Regions from separate parts of the Streptomyces sp. NPDC005648 genome, predicted to be linked through region 3. Evidence: riboswitches for the same ligand, from Rfam matches in the RefSeq annotation. Region 3 holds a riboswitch; each other region holds the start of a gene.
The links. A riboswitch is a leader RNA that binds a small molecule or an ion and turns the genes downstream of it on or off. The one in region 3 is predicted to bind S-adenosylmethionine.
Positions count from the first base shown of each region.

Region 1: another riboswitch for S-adenosylmethionine. It lies ahead of thrC (threonine synthase); the one in region 3 lies ahead of ABZT17_RS36815 (putative leader peptide).
Region 2: another riboswitch for S-adenosylmethionine. It lies ahead of ABZT17_RS04090 (amino acid ABC transporter permease); the one in region 3 lies ahead of ABZT17_RS36815 (putative leader peptide).

Region 1 covers NZ_JBEXCS010000028.1:35,317-41,603, reverse strand. The annotation lists gene groL (chaperonin GroEL) at 1-1,046, opposite strand, end outside; gene ABZT17_RS18355 (cold-shock protein) at 1,394-1,600, opposite strand; gene ABZT17_RS18350 (MoaD/ThiS family protein) at 2,053-2,328, opposite strand; gene thrC (threonine synthase) at 2,325-3,617, opposite strand; SAM riboswitch class I at 3,636-3,791, opposite strand; gene ABZT17_RS18340 (glucosyl-3-phosphoglycerate synthase) at 3,920-4,864, shown strand; gene ABZT17_RS18335 (trehalose-6-phosphate synthase) at 4,960-6,287, shown strand, end outside.
Region 2 covers NZ_JBEXCS010000005.1:94-6,380, forward strand. The annotation lists gene ABZT17_RS04075 (AAA family ATPase) at 1-15, shown strand, start outside; gene ABZT17_RS04080 (putative leader peptide) at 176-289, shown strand; gene ABZT17_RS04085 (glutathione S-transferase C-terminal domain-containing protein) at 420-1,283, shown strand; SAM riboswitch class IV at 1,349-1,457, shown strand; gene ABZT17_RS04090 (amino acid ABC transporter permease) at 1,798-2,778, shown strand; gene ABZT17_RS04095 (amino acid ABC transporter ATP-binding protein) at 2,775-3,572, shown strand; gene ABZT17_RS04100 (ABC transporter substrate-binding protein) at 3,640-4,668, shown strand; gene ABZT17_RS04105 (GNAT family N-acetyltransferase) at 4,755-5,516, shown strand; gene ABZT17_RS04110 (putative leader peptide) at 5,567-5,653, shown strand; gene ABZT17_RS04115 (LLM class flavin-dependent oxidoreductase) at 5,727-6,287, shown strand, end outside.
Region 3 covers NZ_JBEXCS010000095.1:7,326-13,612, reverse strand. The annotation lists gene ABZT17_RS36825 (ABC transporter permease) at 1-921, opposite strand, end outside; gene ABZT17_RS36820 (ABC transporter substrate-binding protein) at 925-2,508, opposite strand; gene ABZT17_RS36815 (putative leader peptide) at 2,763-2,879, opposite strand; SAM riboswitch class IV at 2,911-3,024, opposite strand; gene ABZT17_RS36810 (FHA domain-containing protein) at 3,178-4,137, shown strand; gene ABZT17_RS36805 (hypothetical protein) at 4,152-4,544, shown strand; gene ABZT17_RS36800 (DUF6479 family protein) at 4,760-5,122, opposite strand; gene ABZT17_RS36795 (ferredoxin) at 5,194-5,568, shown strand; gene ABZT17_RS36790 (histidine phosphatase family protein) at 5,609-6,205, opposite strand.

The DNA of each region.
Region 1 (6,287 bases), on a different contig from region 3:
GCGCGGATCTGGTTGACCCGGCCCGCGACCTGCTCGGAGGAGCCGGCACCGTCGACGATGGTGGTCTCGTCCTTGGTGATGACGACCTTGCGGGCCTTGCCCAGGAGGTCCAGGGAGGTGTTCTCCAGCTTGAGACCGACCTCCTCGGAGATGACCTCGCCGCCGGTGAGGATGGCGATGTCGTTCAGCATCGCCTTGCGGCGGTCGCCGAAGCCCGGGGCCTTGACGGCGACGGACTTGAAGGTGCCGCGGATCTTGTTGACGACCAGGGTCGACAGGGCCTCGCCCTCGACGTCCTCAGCGATGATCAGCAGCGGCTTGCCCGACTGCATGACCTTCTCCAGGAGCGGGAGCAGGTCCTTGACGGAGCCGATCTTGGAGTTGGCGATCAGGATGTACGGGTCGTCGAGCGACGCCTCCATCCGCTCCATGTCGGTGGCGAAGTACGCCGAGATGTAGCCCTTGTCGAAGCGCATACCCTCGGTGAGCTCCAGCTCCAGACCGAAGGTCTGGGACTCCTCGACGGTGATGACGCCTTCCTTGCCGACCTTGTCCATGGCCTCGGCGATGAGCTCGCCGATCTGGGTGTCGGCGGCGGAGATGGAGGCCGTGGAGGCGATCTGCTCCTTGGTCTCGACATCCTTCGCCTGCTCGAGCAGGGCACCGGAGACGGCCTCGACGGCCTTCTCGATACCGCGCTTGAGGGCCATCGGGTTGGCGCCGGCGGCTACGTTGCGCAGGCCTTCCTTGACGAGGGCCTGGGCGAGAACGGTCGCGGTGGTCGTACCGTCACCGGCGACGTCGTCCGTCTTCTTGGCGACTTCCTTGACCAGCTCGGCGCCGATCTTCTCGTACGGGTCCTCGAGCTCGATCTCCTTGGCGATGGAGACACCATCGTTGGTGATCGTGGGGGCGCCCCACTTCTTCTCGAGGACGACGTTGCGGCCCTTGGGGCCGAGCGTCACCTTCACGGCGTCCGCGAGCTGGTTCATGCCGCGCTCGAGGCCGCGCCGCGCCTCCTCGTCGAACGCGATGATCTTGGCCATGTGAAGTGGTCCCTCCAGGACTGGGGGTGATTCCTTCGGACCGCGCCCGCGCCCGCGACGGACGGCTCGCCGACCCGTGGGTTCCTTGCCCCACCCGGCCTGCGGGCCTCACCGACCCGGTCCTTCTTTGTCACTCTCACCTTCAGAGTGCTAACGCCAATGATTAGCACTCGGGGTAGGCGAGTGCAAGCGGCTCTCGGGATCGGCCGGGTCTCGGGCGGGGCCGTGACGGGTCCCGGCGGGTGCCCCCGGGCATGCCGAAGGGCTCGTAACCCATGACTCCCCATGGGATACGAGCCCTCCGAAGAAGAACAGAAGAACGACGCTGTTACTGCCCGGCGCGTGCTTCAGCCGGTCGCCAGGCGAACCATGTCCGCCTGCGGCCCCTTCTGACCCTGCGAGATCTCAAAATCGACCCGCTGGCCCTCTTCCAGGGTGCGGTACCCGTCCATCTGGATGGCGCTGTAGTGGACGAAAACATCCGCACCACCGTCGACCGCGATGAAGCCGTACCCCTTCTCCGCGTTGAACCACTTGACGGTGCCCTGAGCCATGCCTAACTCCCCTATTACTGGCCCTTGCACAGATCCGCACTTCGCGGATCCGGGTCAGACCTCACCCCCCACGGTTTGGGGGCGTGCGCCGGAACGCGTCGACCGCGGCCGAATGTATCTGTCCAACTGCCGTCTGCAACAGGTCAATCGGACGAGAATTCTGGACGGAAGGGGTCCGGAATGTAGTGAGAATTCGCCCGAATTCAGGGCAAGTCGGGCCCCATAAAACGCGCATAAGCCACAAAAGACGTGCACACTTTGGCTACTTCTCATCGCATCCGGAGACGGTACTCATATGCGTCCGGCATACGGAAAGCAGCTGGTTCCCCAACTGTACCGTGCTCAACCATGCAGAATTGCCCCCTCCGGTTCTCTCACGGAGGGGGCAATTCGATGAACTCTTGGTAACCGGCGTTACCGACGGTAATAATCGGGGCGGCCGGTATGCGCGCTCAGCCGCCGGCGACGGCCGGGATGATCGACACGCCCGCACCGTCCGGGGTGGCCGTCTCCAGCCCCTGCTCGAACCGCACGTCGTCGTCGTTGACGTACACGTTGACGAACCGGCGCAGCTTGCCCTGGTCGTCGAGGACGCGCGCGGCGATACCGGTGTGGTTCTTCTCCAGGTCGGCGATGACCTCGGCGAGGGTCCCGCCCTCGGCGGTCACCTCGGCCTGTCCGCCGGTGTAGGTACGCAGGATGGTCGGAATGCGGACGGAAACGCTCATGATGCGAGGCCAGCCTCTCGGAAGGAGTCGAGGTTCGGACGGATGGTCGCGGTCAGGCCGGTGTCGGAGGCCACCGCGTCCAGGGTCTTGAGGCCGTCGCCGGTGTTCAGCACGACCGTGGTCAGGGTCGGGTCGAGGAGACCGTTCTCGATCAGCTTCTTGGTGACACCCACCGTCACGCCACCCGCCGTCTCGGCGAAGATGCCCTCGGTGCGGGCCAGCAGCTTGATCGCCTCGACGACCTGCTCGTCGTCGACGTCCTCCACCGCGCCGCCGGTGCGACGGGCGATGTCCAGGACGTACGGTCCGTCCGCCGGGTTGCCGATGGCCAGCGACTTGGCGATGGTGTTCGGCTTCTGCGGGCGGACCACGTCGTGCCCGGCCTTGTAGGCCACGGACACCGGCGAGCAGCCCTCCGCCTGGGCGCCGAAGATCTTGTACGGCCTGTCCTCGACGAGCCCGAGCTTGATCAGCTCCTGCAGCCCCTTGTCGATCTTCGTGAGCTGCGACCCGGAGGCGATCGGCACCACCAGCTGGTCGGGCAGCTTCCAGCCCAGCTGCTCGCAGATCTCGTAGGCCAGGGTCTTGGACCCCTCCGCGTAGTAGGGCCGCAGGTTGACGTTGACGAAGCCCCAGCCCTCGCCGGCCGGGTCGCCGATCAGCTCGGAGCAGAAGCGGTTCACGTCGTCGTAGTTGCCCTCGATACCGACGAGCTCGCCGCCGTAGACCGCGGCCATGACGACCTTGCCCTGCTCCAGGTCGTGCGGGATGAAGACGCAGGAGCGGAAGCCGGCCCGCGCGGCGGCGGCGCCGACCGCGCCCGCGAGGTTGCCGGTGGAGGAGCAGGAGAGGGTGGTGAAGCCGAAGGCACGCGCGGCCTCGATGGCCTGGGCGACGACCCGGTCCTTGAAGGAGTGCGTCGGGTTGCCGGAGTCGTCCTTCACGTACAGACCGCCGGTGACGCCGAGCTCACGGGCGAGATTGTCGGCCTTGACCAGCTTGGTCCAGCCGGGGTTGATGTTCGGCTTGTCGGCCACGTCCGCCGGGACGGGCAGCAGCGGCGCGTAACGCCAGATGTTCGAAGGTCCCGCCTCGATCTGCTTGCGGAGCTCCTCGGTGTCGTATGCCGAGAAGTCGTACGCGATCTCGAGCGGGCCGAAACACTCCTCGCAGGCGAAGACCGGACCGAGCGGTACCCGGTGACCGCATTCGCGGCAGCTCAGTGCCGCGGCGGGTCCGAGGTCGACGGTCGTGGAGTCCGTGGTGCTTGCAACAGTCTGCGCAGCCATGTGAGGCGAGGCCCTTTCTCCTCATCTTCCTCACGACGCATCTCGCCGTGAGACGGATTTGGCACCTTCCCTAGCCGGGAGCCTCGCGGAACGATCAGCATTGATCTACGAGAGCCGACTGGAGGGTTGCCGGGGCTTCATCGGGCCGTATCCCTCTGCCCCTCTGGATGAGCGGTATTCGGTTGTCGGTTCAATGACCTCGGACATGCGATGGTCATCGACGTTGTTCAAGACTGTAACCGAAGGCCAGGAGAGTTGAGAGAGTCGTCCGAACCGCGAGACACAAGTGAGGAGCCGCCTACGTGCTGGAAGAAGTCGAGCGCTGGCTGAGCACCCGCTCCTGGTCCGTCACCGATCGCCCGCTCCACCAGATCCTGGCCGCGAAACAACGCTCCGGCCAGTCGGTCTCCGTCGTCCTGCCCGCGCTCAACGAGGAGGAGACGGTCGGCGACATCGTCGCCGTCATCCGCCATGACCTGATGCAGCAGGTGCCGCTGGTCGACGAGATCGTCGTCGTCGACTCCGGGTCCACCGACCGTACGTCCGAGGTCGCCTCGGCGGCCGGCGCGCGGGTCGTCCACCGCGACGACATCCTGCCCCGGCTCCCGGCCGTCCCCGGCAAGGGCGAGGTCCTGTGGCGCTCGCTGCTCGTCACCACCGGGGACATCGTCTGCTTCATCGACGCGGACCTGAAGGAGTTCTCCTCCGACTTCGTCTCCGGGATCGTCGGCCCGCTGCTCACCGACCCCGGGATCGACCTGGTCAAGGGCATGTACGACCGCCCGCTCGGCGGCGCGAGAGGCCAGGGCGGCCGGGTCACCGAGCTCATGGCGCGCCCGCTGCTCAACATGCACTGGCCGCAGCTGGCCGGTTTCGTCCAGCCCCTCGGCGGTGAGTACGCGGCCCGCCGCTCCCTGCTGGAACAGCTGCCGTTCCCCGTCGGCTACGGCGTCGAGCTCGGCATGCTGATCGACGCGCTGCATCTGGTCGGCCTCGACGCGCTCGCCCAGGTCGACGTCGGCGTGCGCAAGCACCGGCACCAGGACGGACAGGCGCTGGGCCGGATGGCCGCGGCGATCTACCGCACGGCCCAGCTGAGGCTGGCCCGCGGACATCTCATCCGTCCCTCCCTCACCCAGTTCGAACGGGGCGAGGACGGCTTCGAGCCGCGCACCTACTCCGTGGACACCGAGGAGCGGCCGCCGATGGCGGAGATCGCGGAGTACGCCTCCCGTAAGGTCGCCTGATCTCCGCACGGAGGGGTCTCACCCGCTGTATACGGCGCACCCGCAGAGCGCAACCAAACGTTTGAGCGTTTACGGGCCGGGCTAGGTTGAGGCGTATGGCTTCCACGCACGGTGCTGTCCATCAGGTGCTGGTCGCGTCCAACCGCGGCCCGGTCTCGTACGTCGTCCAGGAGGACGGCTCGCTGACCGCCAAGCGCGGCGGCGGCGGGCTGGTCTCCGGTCTCTCCGCGATCGGGCCGGACGCGGGCGCGCTGTGGGTGTGCTCGGCGCTCAGCGACGGCGACCGCGAGGCGGTGCGGCGCGGGATCGGCGAGGACGGCGTGCGGATGCTGGACATCCCGGCCGATGTGCACGCGGACGCGTACAACGGCGTCGCGAACTCGGTCCTCTGGTTCGTCCACCACATGCTGTACCAGACACCGCTGGAGCCGGTCTTCGACGCGGAGTTCCGCCGGCAGTGGGAGTCGTACGAGGCCTACAACCGGGCCTTCGCCGAGGCGCTGGCCGAGGAGGCGGGCGACGGGGCGGCGGTCCTGGTGCAGGACTACCACCTGTGTCTCGTCCCCGGCATGCTGCGGGAGCTCCGCCCCGACCTGCGGATCGGGCACTTCTCGCACACACCGTGGGCGCCCGCGGAGTACTTCGCCCTGCTGCCCGACGACATCCGCAGGCAGCTGGTCCTGGGCATGCTCGGCGCGGACCGCCTGGGTTTCCTGACCCACCGGTGGCGGTCGGCCTTCGTCTCCTGCGTCCAGGCGACGGACGTCGAAGCGGTTACCCGGATGGCCCTGTCCGGGGTGCCCGAGGCCTTCCAGCACGTCCCCGGCTGGAAGGGGCCCGGGCACCGGACCTGGCTCGGCGTCCACGGCCTCGGCGCCGACGCGGAGTTCCTGCACGCGCGCTCGCACGAGGCGGACGTCGAGGAGCGTATGCGGGCCCTGCGCGAGGAGATCGGCGCGGGCCGCAAGGCGATCGTGCGGGTGGACCGGACCGAGCTGTCCAAGAACATCGTGCGCGGGCTGCTGGCGTACCGGCAGCTCCTCGACGACCACCCGGAGTGGCGCGAGCGGGTCGCGCACGTGGCCTTCGCCTACCCCTCCCGTCAGGACCTCGCCGTCTACCGGGACTACACGGCGGAGGTGCAGCGCCTCGCGGAGGAGATCAACTCCCAGTACGGTACGGCGACCTGGACCCCGGTCGTGCTGCACGTCAAGGACGACTTCGCACGCTCCCTGGCGGCCTACCGGCTGGCCGACGTGGCACTGGTCAACCCGATCCGGGACGGTATGAACCTGGTCGCGAAGGAGATGCCGGTCGTCTCCGACGAGGGGTGCGCGCTGGTGCTGTCGCGGGAGGCGGGGGCGTTCGAGGAGCTGGGCAAGGACGCGGTCGTGGTCAACCCGTACGACGTGGTGGAAACGGC
Region 2 (6,287 bases), on a different contig from region 3:
CCGGAGGCCCGCTGACCGGGAGGGGGCATCGCATGTGACGGAAGTGACACGTGTGACCCATGGGGGGAGTGGCCGTCCACCGGGCTGTCCGCGATGCGGGACGGCCCTCTTGACGCCGCCCCGACCTCGATCGACACTCCAGTTGGGGAATCCTAGTGAACAGGTAGGGAAAAGCATGAGGCGCCTTGAACCGGTCACCGTACGAGCGGGCCGTTCGCCTCTCCTTCTCACCTCCCGCCGTCATATCGACCTGCAGCGCGTCTGCAGCGCGATCCGGTTCCAGGGCTGAGCCGCGCCCATCCCGCGCCGACGGCGTCCCCGTGACGTTCACCCGTCCGGCGCGCACCGGGTGAGCCCTGCTCCCTCGCCCGACGTCGCTTCCGCCGCGTGTACGTCCGCGCCCGCTCCCGGGGAGAGTCATGACCGTCACACCGCTGGCCGCCCACGCGTCCAACAGGCCCACGCCCGCCTTCCGGGGGCGTATCGGCCGGGACGCGCGCAGTGGCCACTACGCCGTTCCGGGCCGTTACCGGCTCCATCTGTCGACCGCGTGTCCCGACGGTCTGCGCATCGCCGTCGTGCACAGCCTGCTCGGGCTGGACACGGTGTGTCCGGCGACCTTCCTGTCCGCCGTCCCCGACTGTCCCGAGGGCGGCCACTCGGCCCTGCGTCCGCTGTACGAGGCGAGCGCGCACCGCTACACCGGCCCGGCCAAGGCGCCGGTGCTCAGCGACGACTGGTCCGGACGGATCGTCAGCACCCACGCCCCGGACATCATGCGCGACCTCGCCCGCCGGTTCGGCGGCGACCGCCTCTCGCTCTACCCGTGCGGCGCGGAGTCGGAGATCGAGGCGGTCGAGCGGATGTGCGCGGAGGGCATCGAACAGGCGGCGCAGCGGGCCGGATCGGTCGGCGGGGAGCCAGTGGTATGTCACACAGCACTGGACACACTGCTGGAAACCCTCGGTGCCCTCGAACGCTGGCTCGACGGGCGCACGTACATGATCCGCGACGAACTCACCGCCGCGGACGTCGAGTTGTGGACCGCGCTGGTCCAGCTCGACACCGTGCACCGCAACCACCTGGACGCCTCCGCCGTGCAGCGCATCGCCGGCCATCCCACCCTGTGGGCCTACGCCCGGCGTCTGGCCGCCCACCCGGCCTTCGGTGCCCACCTCGACCTCGACGGCATCGCCCGCCGCCACCACGCCCGCTGCCAGGGGCTGGAGGCCGCCGGAGCCGCCGTCCAGATCCTGGACTGGGCGGCCCACGCCGCCTGTTAGCCGTTCCACCTGGTGGACCGGCGTTGACATCCGTTCGGGCAGTTGTCTTAATTGCCACTCAGAACGGTCATGAGTGTCAGCGACAAGCCCTGGCTTGCTGACCGGCAACCCTCGCGCCGCGGTGGGGTGCCCCAGGTGACGACCGGACCGACGACGTTTCGGTAAGCGCGAGGCCCACAAGGGCCGGAAGAGTGACGGTGACGCCATGTACGCAGCCCCCAGGACGGCCGTACGCCGCCCTCAGGGCTGCGTACGGTGGCACATGAACCTGCTCGTCGCCGATCGCAGCGTCGACCTTCTCCGCGTGAACAGCGCACTGTGTACCGCACCGGGCCGTGCCCGCTGTCGGGGCTGACACCTCCCCTCAGCCCCGCACCCCCTGACCGACACCGCCCGAGCGGTGTGCCGTCGCCCTCCCCGCCCCCGGTGCCCCCGCGAACCCGTGCGCTGAACCAGCCGTAGCAGCGTGCGTCCGACGTGGTCTCCGGGACGTCCGACTCCGCCGGAGCCCACCATGAGTGAACCCCCTGGCACCGCTGTGTCCCTCGCCGAGGCACCGCCCGCCGACGCCCCGTCAACACCCCTGGCGGCACAGCGAGTTCTGCCGCTGCGCCGTCCCGGCCGGTGGATCGCCACCGCCGTGGTCGTGGTCCTCCTGGCCCAGTTCGTGCACGGGCTGGTGACCAACCCCTTCTACCAGTGGGACCGCTGGGGTTACTGGTTCCTGCGCCCCACCATCCTCGACGGCCTGCTGATCACCCTCCAAGTCACCGCCTACAGCGCCGTGTTGGGACTCCTCGGCGGTGTACTGCTCGCCCTGGCCCGGCTGTCGAGGAGCCCGGTGCTGCGCGCGGTCAGCTGGACCTACGTCTGGGCGCTGCGCTCGATCCCGCTCATCGTGGTGCTGATCTTCCTCTACAACTTCAGTGCCCTGTACAAGACGTTGAGCGTCGGCATCCCCTTCGGGCCGGCCTTCTTCTCCTTCGACGAGTCGAGACTCGCCACCGACATGGTCGTGGCCGTCATCGGCCTCAGCCTCAACGAGGCCGCCTACGCGGCCGAGGTGGTACGCGGCGGCATCCTCTCCGTCGACCAGGGCCAGCACGAGGCGGCCGCGGCGCTCGGCCTGCCGAAGGGCTACCAGTTCCGGAGAATCGTCTTCCCGCAGGCGCTGCGCTCGATCATCCCCAACTACGTCAACCAGCTCATCGGCCTGATCAAGGGCACCTCACTGGTCTTCTACGTCTCCCTGCTCGACCTGTTCGGCTCCGCGCAGACCATGGGCTCCACCTACCCCGGCGACATCGTGCCGCTGCTGCTGGTCGTCACCGTCTGGTACCTGATCCTGACCAGCGTCGTCTCCGTCATCCAGTTCTACGTCGAGCGGCACTACGCCCGCGGTGCCACCCGCAGCCTGCCGCCGACACCGCTGCAGAAGCTCCGCACGGGTCTCACCGACCTGCGGGCCCGCATCCGCCGGGAGGCCGCCGTATGACCGCCGACACGCTCAACGCCCTGGCGGACGTCGAGGCCGCCACGGTCGAGGTGCACGACGTGCACAAGTGGTACGGCACCCACCGGGTACTGGACGGCGTCGACCTGACCGTCCGCCCCGGCGAGGTCACCGTGATCCTCGGCCCCTCCGGGTCCGGCAAGTCGACCCTGCTGCGGGTCATCAACCACCTGGAGAAGCCCGAGATCGGCCACGTCAGCATCAACGGCGAGCTGATCGGCGTGAAGCGCCACGGCGAGCGGCTGAAGGAACTCAGCGAGCGGGCCATCCTCACCCAGCGTGGCCGGATCGGCTTCGTCTTCCAGAACTTCAACCTCTTTCCGCATCTGACCGTCCTGGACAACGTGGCCGCGGCCCCCGTCGCCACCGGCCGCCTCGGCAGGGCCGAGGCCCAGGACCTCGCCCGCGAACTCCTCGACCGGGTCGGCCTCGCCGACAAGGCCGGCGCCTACCCGCGCCAGCTCTCCGGCGGTCAGCAGCAGCGCGTCGCCATCGCCCGTGCCCTCGCCCTGCGCCCGGGTGTCATCCTCTTCGACGAGCCCACCTCCGCGCTCGACCCCGAGCTCGTCGGCGAAGTCCTCGCCGTCATCAAGGACCTGGCGTCCACCGGCACCACGCTCGTCATCGTCACCCACGAGATCGGTTTCGCCCGCGAGATCGCCGACCGGGTCGTGTTCATCGACGGCGGACGGATCGTCGAGCAGGGCACGCCCGCCGAAGTCCTCGAACGACCGCGGCACGAGCGCACCAGGGACTTCCTCAGCAAGGTCCTCTGACCGCCGCCGCACCCCCGACCTCCCCCCACGCCACTCCTCTCTCATCACTCAGCGACAAGGAACGGCCATGTCTACCCACTTCACCCGACGCAGCCTGATACGCGGCATCACCGCGGCGACCGCCGTCGCCTCCCTGGCCACCGGGCTCGCCGCCTGCGGTGGCAACAGCGACGCGGCCACCTCCACCGACTCCGCCGCCAAGACCGGCGAGGTCGTCGTCGGCCAGGTCTCCAACGGCGCCGCCAAGCAGACCTCCATCAAGGTCTCCGAGGTCAAGTCCATCAGCGCCGAGCTGCCCGCCGCCTTCAAGAAGAGCGGCAAGCTGGAGATCGGCATCGGCGCCCTGCCGGCCGGCTTCCCGCCGCTGGCCTACGTGGGCAGCGACCAGAAGACCCTCACCGGCGCGGAGCCCGACTTCGGCCGCCTGGTCGCCGCGGTCCTCGGCCTCAAGCCCGAGGTGAAGAACTCCACCTGGGAGAACCTCTTCGTCGGCATCGACAGCGGCAAGGTCGACGTGGCCTTCTCCAACGTCACCGACACCGAGGAGCGCAAGAAGAAGTACGAGTTCGCCTCCTACCGGCAGGACAACCTCGCCTTCACGGTGCCGCAGAAGAGCACCTGGAACTTCGACGGCAACTACGAGAACCTCGCCGGCAAGACGGTCTCCGTGGGCTCCGGCACCAACCAGGAGAAGATCCTCCTGGAGTGGAAGGCCAAGCTGGCCAAGGAGGGCAAGAAGCTCAACGTCAAGTACTTCCAGGACAGCAACAGCACCTACCTGGCCCTGTCCAGCGGGAAGATCGACGCCTACTTCGGCCCCAACCCCGGTATCGCCTACCACAACCGCCAGGTCGCCAACACGCCCAACGCCACACGTACCGCGGGTACCTACTCCGGCGCCGGCGCGAGCCTGCAGGGCCTGATCGCGGCCACCGCTAAGAAGGACAGCGGCCTCGCCAAGCCCCTCGCCGACGCCATCAACTACCTGATCAAGAACGGCCAGTACGCCGAGTGGCTCAAGGCGTACAACCTCTCCAACGAGGCCGTCGCCAAGTCCGAGGTCAACCCGCCCGGACTGCCGCTCGACAACTCCTGACCACCGCGCCCCGGGGACTCCGCCGCCGCTCCGCGGTGGAGTCCCCGCGCCGGACACCCGAGCCGCACACCGGAGACCGCCACACCATGTCCGTCATCGCCCTCGACGCCGCCTCCTCGCACCTCCTGGACAACCCCGCCTGGGCCGCGCTGACCGGCCCGCACGCCCGCTTCGCCGAACTCCCCCACTCTCGAATTCGCTCGAGCGGGGGGACCCCCATCGCCCACGCCGTCCGCTACCAGCAGGACGTGGCCCCTTTCCACGCCCTCTCCGACGAGGACGACCCGCGCGCCTGGGCCGACCTCGCCGCACTCGTCGGCCCCGGCGGCACCGCCGCGGTGCGGGGCGTGACCGAGGCGGCCGAGGGTTGGGAGATCGTGCGCACAGGGCACGGCGTCCAGCTCGTGGACACCGCCCTGCGTGCCGAGCCCGACCCCGAGGCCGTACGGCTCGGCCCCGACGACGTGCCCGAGATCCTCGACCTGGTCGCCCGCACCGAGCCGGGCCCCTATCTGCCCCGCACCGTCGAACTGGGCACCTACCTCGGCATCCGCCACGAGGGGCGGCTGATCGCCCTGGCCGGTGAGCGACTGCACCCGCCGGGCTGGACGGAGATCAGCGCCGTGTGCACCGACCCCGCCCACCGCGGCCGGGGCCTGGCCACCCGTCTGGTCCGCGCGGTCGCCGCCGGCATCAAGGAGCGCGGCGAACGCCCCTTCCTGCACGCCGCGGCCACCAACGCGGACGCGATCCGGCTGTACGAGTCGATCGGGTTCACTCTGCGCCGCCATACCGTCTTCTCGCTCGTCCGGAACACCGGAGCGGCCGTCCTGGAAGAAACGGCATAGCCGTGCGGTTGTCCTTGTCGAAGGTGATGTATCGAGTGGAGGTGGGCCCGATGACACGTGTACGGCGTGCCGTCCGCCTCCACACCCGGCCCCACATCGACCTCCAGCGCGTGGCCGGCGCCCTCTGTTGCTCCTGACCCGTTTCCCCTCCGCCGGCCCACCTCCTCGCGGCCCCGGCGATCTCGTACGGACCTCCAGGAAGGCACCCTCGTGTCCTCGACTCCCTCTTCACATCTGCACCTCGCCGTGGCCCTCGACGGCACCGGCTGGCACCCCGCCTCCTGGCGCGAGCAGGTTGCCCGCCCCCGGGAACTGTTCACCGCCGGATACTGGGCCGACCAGGTCGCCGAGGCCGAGCGCGGGCTGCTCGACTTCGTCACCCTGGAGGACGGACTCGGCCTCCAGTCCTCGGACTACGGCGAGTTGGACGGCCGTACCGACCAGGTGCGCGGCCGTCTGGACGCCGTACTGATCGCGTCCCGTATCGCGCCCCTCAGCCGGCACATCGGCCTGGTGCCGACGGCAATCGTGACCCACACCGAGCCGTTCCACATCTCCAAGGCGATCGCCACCCTTGACTACGTGAGCACCGGCCGGGCCGGTCTGCGGGTCCAGATCTCCGCCCGACCGCATGAGGCCGACCACTTCGGCCGCCGCACCTTCCCGCCGATCGACCTGCGCGAACTGCAGAGCCCGGCCGGACAGGAACGGCTCACCGACCTCTTCGACGAGGCCGCCGACTACGTCGAGGCCGTCCGCCGGCTCTGGGAC
Region 3 (6,287 bases):
CCGCGGGTCGAGCAGCGGATAGACGAGGTCGACGAGCAGATTCGTCGCCACGAAGATCAGCGCCCCGAACACCACCACGCCCTGGACGAGCGGGATGTCCTGGGCGGTGACCGCGGCCGCGGTCACCCGGCCCAGCCCGTCGCGGGAGAACACCGTCTCGACGACCACCGAACCGGCGATCAGTTGCCCGACCAGCAGGCCCACCACGGTCAGCGCGGGCAGCGACGCGTTGCGCAGCGCGTGCCGCAGATGCACCCGCCAGCGGCCCGCGCCCTTGGCCCGCGCGGTCTCCACGTAGGCCTGGTCCAGCGCGGTGAGCAGGCTCTTGGCCAGCACCTGCGCCACCTGCGCGCCGGTCGGGACCGCCAACGTCAGCGCGGGCAGCACCAGACCTCGCAGCCCGTCGTTGCCGAACGCCGGGAACCAGTGCAGCCGGAAGGAGAACGCCTCGACGAGCAGCAGCCCCACCCAGAAGGTCGGGACCGACACCCCCAGCGGGGGCAGCGACAGCAGGAGCTGCCGCAGCCACCGCTGCGAGGTGTACGTCGCCACCACCGCGAGACCGCCGCCGAGCAGCACCGCCAACAGCAGTGCGGCGCTCGTCAGTTGGAGCGTCTGCGGCAGCGCGTCGGCCAGGGTGGAGGTCACCGGGCGGCCGGTGGAGATGGCGTCGCCGAAGTCCCCGCGCACCGCCCGGCCGAGATACTCGGCGTACTGCACCAGCACCGGCTTGTCGAAGCCGTACTCGTGCCGCAGCGCGGCCAGCCGGGCCGGGTCGACGTCTCCCGAGTCCATCCCGGCACCGGCCATCGCGGTGACCGGGTCACCGGGCAGGAAGTCCAGCACCAGGAACGACAGTGTGTACGCCGCCCACAGCACCCCGACCGCCTGCGCCAGCCGTTTGATCACATAGCGGCGCATGCGTTAGCCGATCCAGGTGTCGTGCAGCTGGATACGGCTGCCCGAGTCGAACTCGAGGTCGTGCACCTTCTTCGACACGGCCAGCTGGGTCTGGAGCTCCACCACCGGCACGTCGTACGCGTTCTGCACGATCACCTTCTGCGCCTCGGCCACCAACTGCGCACGCTTGGCGGAGTCCGTGGTCGCGGCCTGCCCGGAGAGCGCGGTGTCCAGCGAACTGGCGGGCAGGCGGTAGAAGTTGGCCAGCTGGGAGGAGAACGAGCTGCGCAGGATGTCCGGGTCGGAGCGGGTCACATTGCTCCACACCAGGTCGAAGTTCCCGCCCTGGAGGGTGGTGGCGAACTCGCTGACCTGACCCTGCTTGAGCACCACGTCGATCCCGACGGCCTTCAGCTGCTGCTGGACCAGCTCCAGCGCGGGCTGGTTGGTGGCCGCGTTGGGGAACCAGCTGATGGTCAGGCTGAGCTTCTTGCCGTCCTTGGTGCGGACACCGCCGCTGCCCGCCTTCCAACCGTCCGCTTCCAGCAGGGACTTCGCCTTGGCCGCGTCGAAGGCGAGGTCGGAGGAGAGGTCGGTGTAGTCGGGCGTGGTGTGCGCCAGGACGCTGGTGGCCGGTCGGGTGCCGGTCGGGAACACGGTGTCGGCGATCTGCTTGCGGTCGATGGCCGCCAGGATCGCCTGACGGACCTTGACGTCCTTGAGCAGCGGTCGCGAGTTGTTGACCCCGAGGCCGAACACCACACCGGGGTTGGCCCGGCGCAGGAGGGTGACCTGACCGCCCTTCAGCGCCGCCTCATTGGCCTTGCCGACGCTGCTGATCGCGTCCACCTGCCCGGACTGGAGGCTGCCGGCCCGGACGCCCGCCTCGGGCACGACCTTGAAGACCAGCTTGTCCAGGTAGGCCTCGCCCTTCTTGGTCCACAGCGAGGAGCCCCAGTCGTAGCCGGCGCGCCTGGCGAGCGTGATCGACTGGTTCTGGACGTACTGCTTCAGCACGAACGGCCCGGAGCCGATCACACCGTCGCTGCACTTCTGCTGCGGGCTCTTCTGCACGCTCGCCGACGACTCGATGCCCAGCGAGTGGGTCGAAGTCGCCTGGAGGAACTGGGCGTTGGGCTGCTTGAAGGTCACCCTGACGGTGAGCGGGTCGACCACGGCGGTGTTCTGGACGCCGCTCAGGAAGCCCTGCGCGAGGACACCCAGCGGACCGAGCTTCGGGATCGCGTCGAAGTTGTCCTTGACCACCTGCGCGGTCAGCTCGGAGCCGTCGCTGAAGGTGACACCGGACCGCAGATGGAACGTGAAGGCCGTCGCGTTCGCGTTGATGTCCCAGCTCTTGGCCAGCCACGGCACGATCTTGCCGGTCTTCGGGTCCTGGTCGGTCAGGGAGTCCACGGTCTGGCGCACCGAGTAGATGCTCTCGTTGCTACCGACCTGCTGCGGGTCCACGCAGCCGGCGTCGGAACCCACCGCGAAGGTCAGCGTGCCACCGGACTTCGGCCGGCCGCTTCCGCCGCCGGAGCCGTCGCCGCTCGAACCGCAGGCGGTCAGCAGGACGCTGGTGGTCACAAGGGCGGCCAGGGGCACCCATCGGGAGGTTCCGAAGGCTGTTCGGAAGGCGGGGCGGGAGAGTCTGGGAGCGGGGAGTGCGGTCACGGAGGGGTTTCTCCTACTCGTGTCACCAGGCACGGGGCCGTACGAGGCAGCCGTGCGTGGACGTGCGGCCCCGCCCGGATCGGAACCGGGTACGGGGGAGCGCTGTGCAGACGGAGGTCAGGGGAAGAAGCCACCCGGAGCGGTGGCGGGGGAAAAAGCGCGAGGGCCGAGGGTGGCCCGGGTCGTCAGGCCTGACAGAGGCAGCTGGTCGAGCGCTTCAGATCGATGTGGCGTCGGCGCGAGAGCCGGGAGAACGCCGTGGCGTCGGCGAAGGAGGCGGGCAGGTCACCACGGTGCCGCATACCGTTCCTCCCCGTCTCCGGCCCCCACGGGGCCACGCGCTTGCGGGAGTCGTCGGTGATCCCGCCGGGCTTTCACCTGGAGCACCCCACCGCGCGGGAGGGTTGCCGGTCAGCGAGCCAGGGCTTGACGCTGACACTCAATGCCGATCGTGATGCTACGGAGCGTTCTTGTCGTACGTCAATGCCGGACCCCGGCGCCGGGACGCTGTGGCAGGGCGGGGCCGATCGGCTTTTACTGGAAGGAGAGGATCACCGGGACAGACAACCGAATCGTTTCGCGAAGGCAGGAGGTCGTGCCATGGACCCGCCTCTGCGAGAGCGCGACCTACCGCACCTCGTGGTCGACCGCCCGGACCGGCTGCGCGGCCGGGTCTTCGTCCTGGACGACCGGCCGATGCTGGTCGGGCGGGACTCCGACTGCCAGATCCAGGTGGCCGATCCCGGCGTCAGCCGACGGCACGCGGTGGTGTGGCGGGCCTCGGGCCGGACCACCGTCGAGGATCTCTCCTCCACCAACGGCACCATGCTGAACGGCCGCCCGGTGTTCGGGCAGCAGGTGCTGCACTCGGGCGACGTACTGGACTTCGGGCCCTTGGAGGTCCATTACGAAGAGCTGCGCGCCGCCGACCGGACCGTTCAGACCCCGAGGCCCGGAGCCGGCGGCACCGCGCGCGGCACCTCGGACACCATGCCGGGCTGGAGCCCCGCCCCCGAGCCCGAGCCCGGGCCCACGCCTTACGGCGCTCCGGCCGCGGGGCCGCCACCCCCGTACCCGCCGGGTCGCTCGGCACCGCGGGAGGCCGGCCGTACGCCGCCCGGCGGCGAGCGGCGGTTCGACATCGGGGCGCAGCAGGCCGACCGGCTGAGCAATGTCGCAGGCGACCAGTACAACTACGTCCAGCAGGCGCAGCGCGAGAGCTTTTTCAAGGAGATCGCCGCGACCCGTACCAGGGCGCGGCACCTGATCATTCTCGGCTTCCTGTTCTTTCTGGTCGGAAGCGGGATGTACGGCTGGGTGATCATTCGGTTCATCGCCAGGACCGACGACGACGTCTCGTCGGGGAGTTCGAGCTTCGGCTCCTCCTCGGAGCTGCTCGGACCGAAGGTGGCCGGGGTGCCGGTAGGGGCGGTCGGATTCGCGTTGGCGGCCATCGGGTCGGTTCTGACGCTCATCGGGATCGTTCTGCACATCGTGACGACGTCCCGGCGCCGCCGCTTCGAGGATGCCGAGCGGCAGGCGTCCTGGCGGCAGCGGTGAGGAGATGGGGAGCCATGGCCTTCAACATCGGAAACCAGCAGGGCGGCGTGGTCAACAACGTCGCCGGGAACCAGACCGTTCACGGTGACCAGTCGGCCGTCTTCACGGCGGGCGGTCAGGAGGTGCGCGGTCTGGTCCGGGAACTGAGGGCGTCGATCGAGCAGACGCCGTTGCCGCCGGCGATCGAGCCCGAGGTCCGGGCCGAGCTGGACTCCCTGGACGTGGAGGCCGCCCGGCCGGAGCCGGACCGGGAGGCGGTGGCGGGCCGACTCGGCCGGATCACCCGCCTGCTGTCCTCTGCGGGTGCGCTGGCCACGGCCGGCGCCGGGCTGATCGGACCGCTCGGAGCGCTCGCGGGCTGGCTCGGCGCACTCGGCCAGCCGATCCTGCGGCTGATCGCGGGTTGACGGGGGGAGACGGAGGTCGACGCGAAGCAACGGCAGGTCGTGGGTGGCGCCGAGCCGTTCGCCGGACGCAAGCCGTTCGTCGAACGCAAGCCGCTCGCCGGGCGCAACCCGGCGACGAGCCGGGCGCAACCCGGCGACGAGCCGGGCGCAACCCGGCGACGATACGGGTCGTCGAGAGGCAGAGCCTGGAGGACCACAGGCCCACCGCCGCCTCGTCAGCGGCCGCCCGATCCGCCGCTGCCGAACGAGCCACTGCTTCCGTCGCTCCAGCGCGGACGTTCCCTGGACGGGGCCGAACGGGTCGGTGAATTGCCGTGGCCGGGGAGTTCGTGCGGGGTGAGCCGGCGGTCGCCGCGCGGCACCTCGTCGGGTTCGCGGCTCTCCAGGACTTCGCGGACCGGACCCTCGTCCGGCATCCGGGGCTGTTCCTCGGGGCGCGGCGGTGCGGGCTCGCGGCGGCGGATGCGGGCGCCCAGCACGAAGGCGCCGATCAGCACGGCCACGATCACCACACCGGCCGCGACGAGTCCCAGCGCGGCGGCGCTGCCGGCGGCGAAAACCATCGATGCGCTGTTCATGGCGTGCGAGTACCCGGGGCCTCGGTCCGAACACCGTGTTTGACGCGAGAGGCACCGGCTACCCGGACCGCGTGACTACGACGACATCCCAGCAGGAGCTCTTCCGGTTCCTGGAGGACCGGTTCACGTGCGCACAGGCGTGTACCGAGTGTGCGCGGGCGTGTGCCCTGCGCGCGAGCCTCGTGGACCCCGAGGGTACGGAAGAGCAGGAACTCGTACGGCGCAAGGGCATCATGTGCGCGGAGGTGTGCGACGCGACCTGCCGTGTGCTGTCCGAGCAGAACCGCCTGGACGAGGACGGCATCCGTATCCAGGTGGAGTGGTGCCGCACCGTGTGCCTGGAGTCCGCGCACGCCTTCGACCGCCTGGCGGGTGCCCAGGACGGCGCGAAGGCGTGCCGTGAGTGCGCGCAGGCGTGCACGGACTTCCTGGCGACACTGAACTGACGCGGGCGCGCGCCGTGCGGCGCTCCTCCCACGACGTCGCTCAGTCCCCGCCCCCGACCGGCCGGCCGAGCCGTACGTTCCAGCGGTCTGCTCTGCCGGTGAGTTCGACGGCGGTCAGCGGGGGTACGTCCGTGCGCCAGAAGGCGGAGTCGGGGGCGCCCAGGGCCCGTACCACCGCGGCTCGCACCACCTCGGGCTCGACCACGGCCAGGGTGCGGCCCGTGTGCGGCGTCACCGACCCGAGCCACTGAGCCACCCGGTCACAGACCGCCCGTACCGACTCCCCGCCGTGCGGTGCCGCGTCCGGGTCGGAGAGCCAGCGGGCCAGCGCGTCCGGCTCCCGCCCGCCCACCTCCGCCAGGCTCGCCCCGCGCCAGCGGCCCGCGTCCAGCCCGGCCAACTCCGGTACGGGCTCGGCGTCGAGGCCGAGGGCGTCGGCCGTCTCGCGGCAGCGCACCGTCGGGGAGGACCAGGCCCGGCCGGGTGCCGGGAGCGCTCCGGCCGCGGCCCGCGCCTGTCGCAGTCCCGAGGCGTCCAGGGAGCAGCCGTCGTCGAAGCGCGCCTCCCGCAGGGCGGCCGTGATCGCGGGTGAGATCAAGATCACGCGGCTCGTGCGATGTTCGTACGCGGCCCCCATATCGCTCCAAATTCCTCGATCCTACGGAGAGAACGGCTCACCGTGGACGCCTCGCGCGCCCCCGTGCGCTCTTGGCCCCACC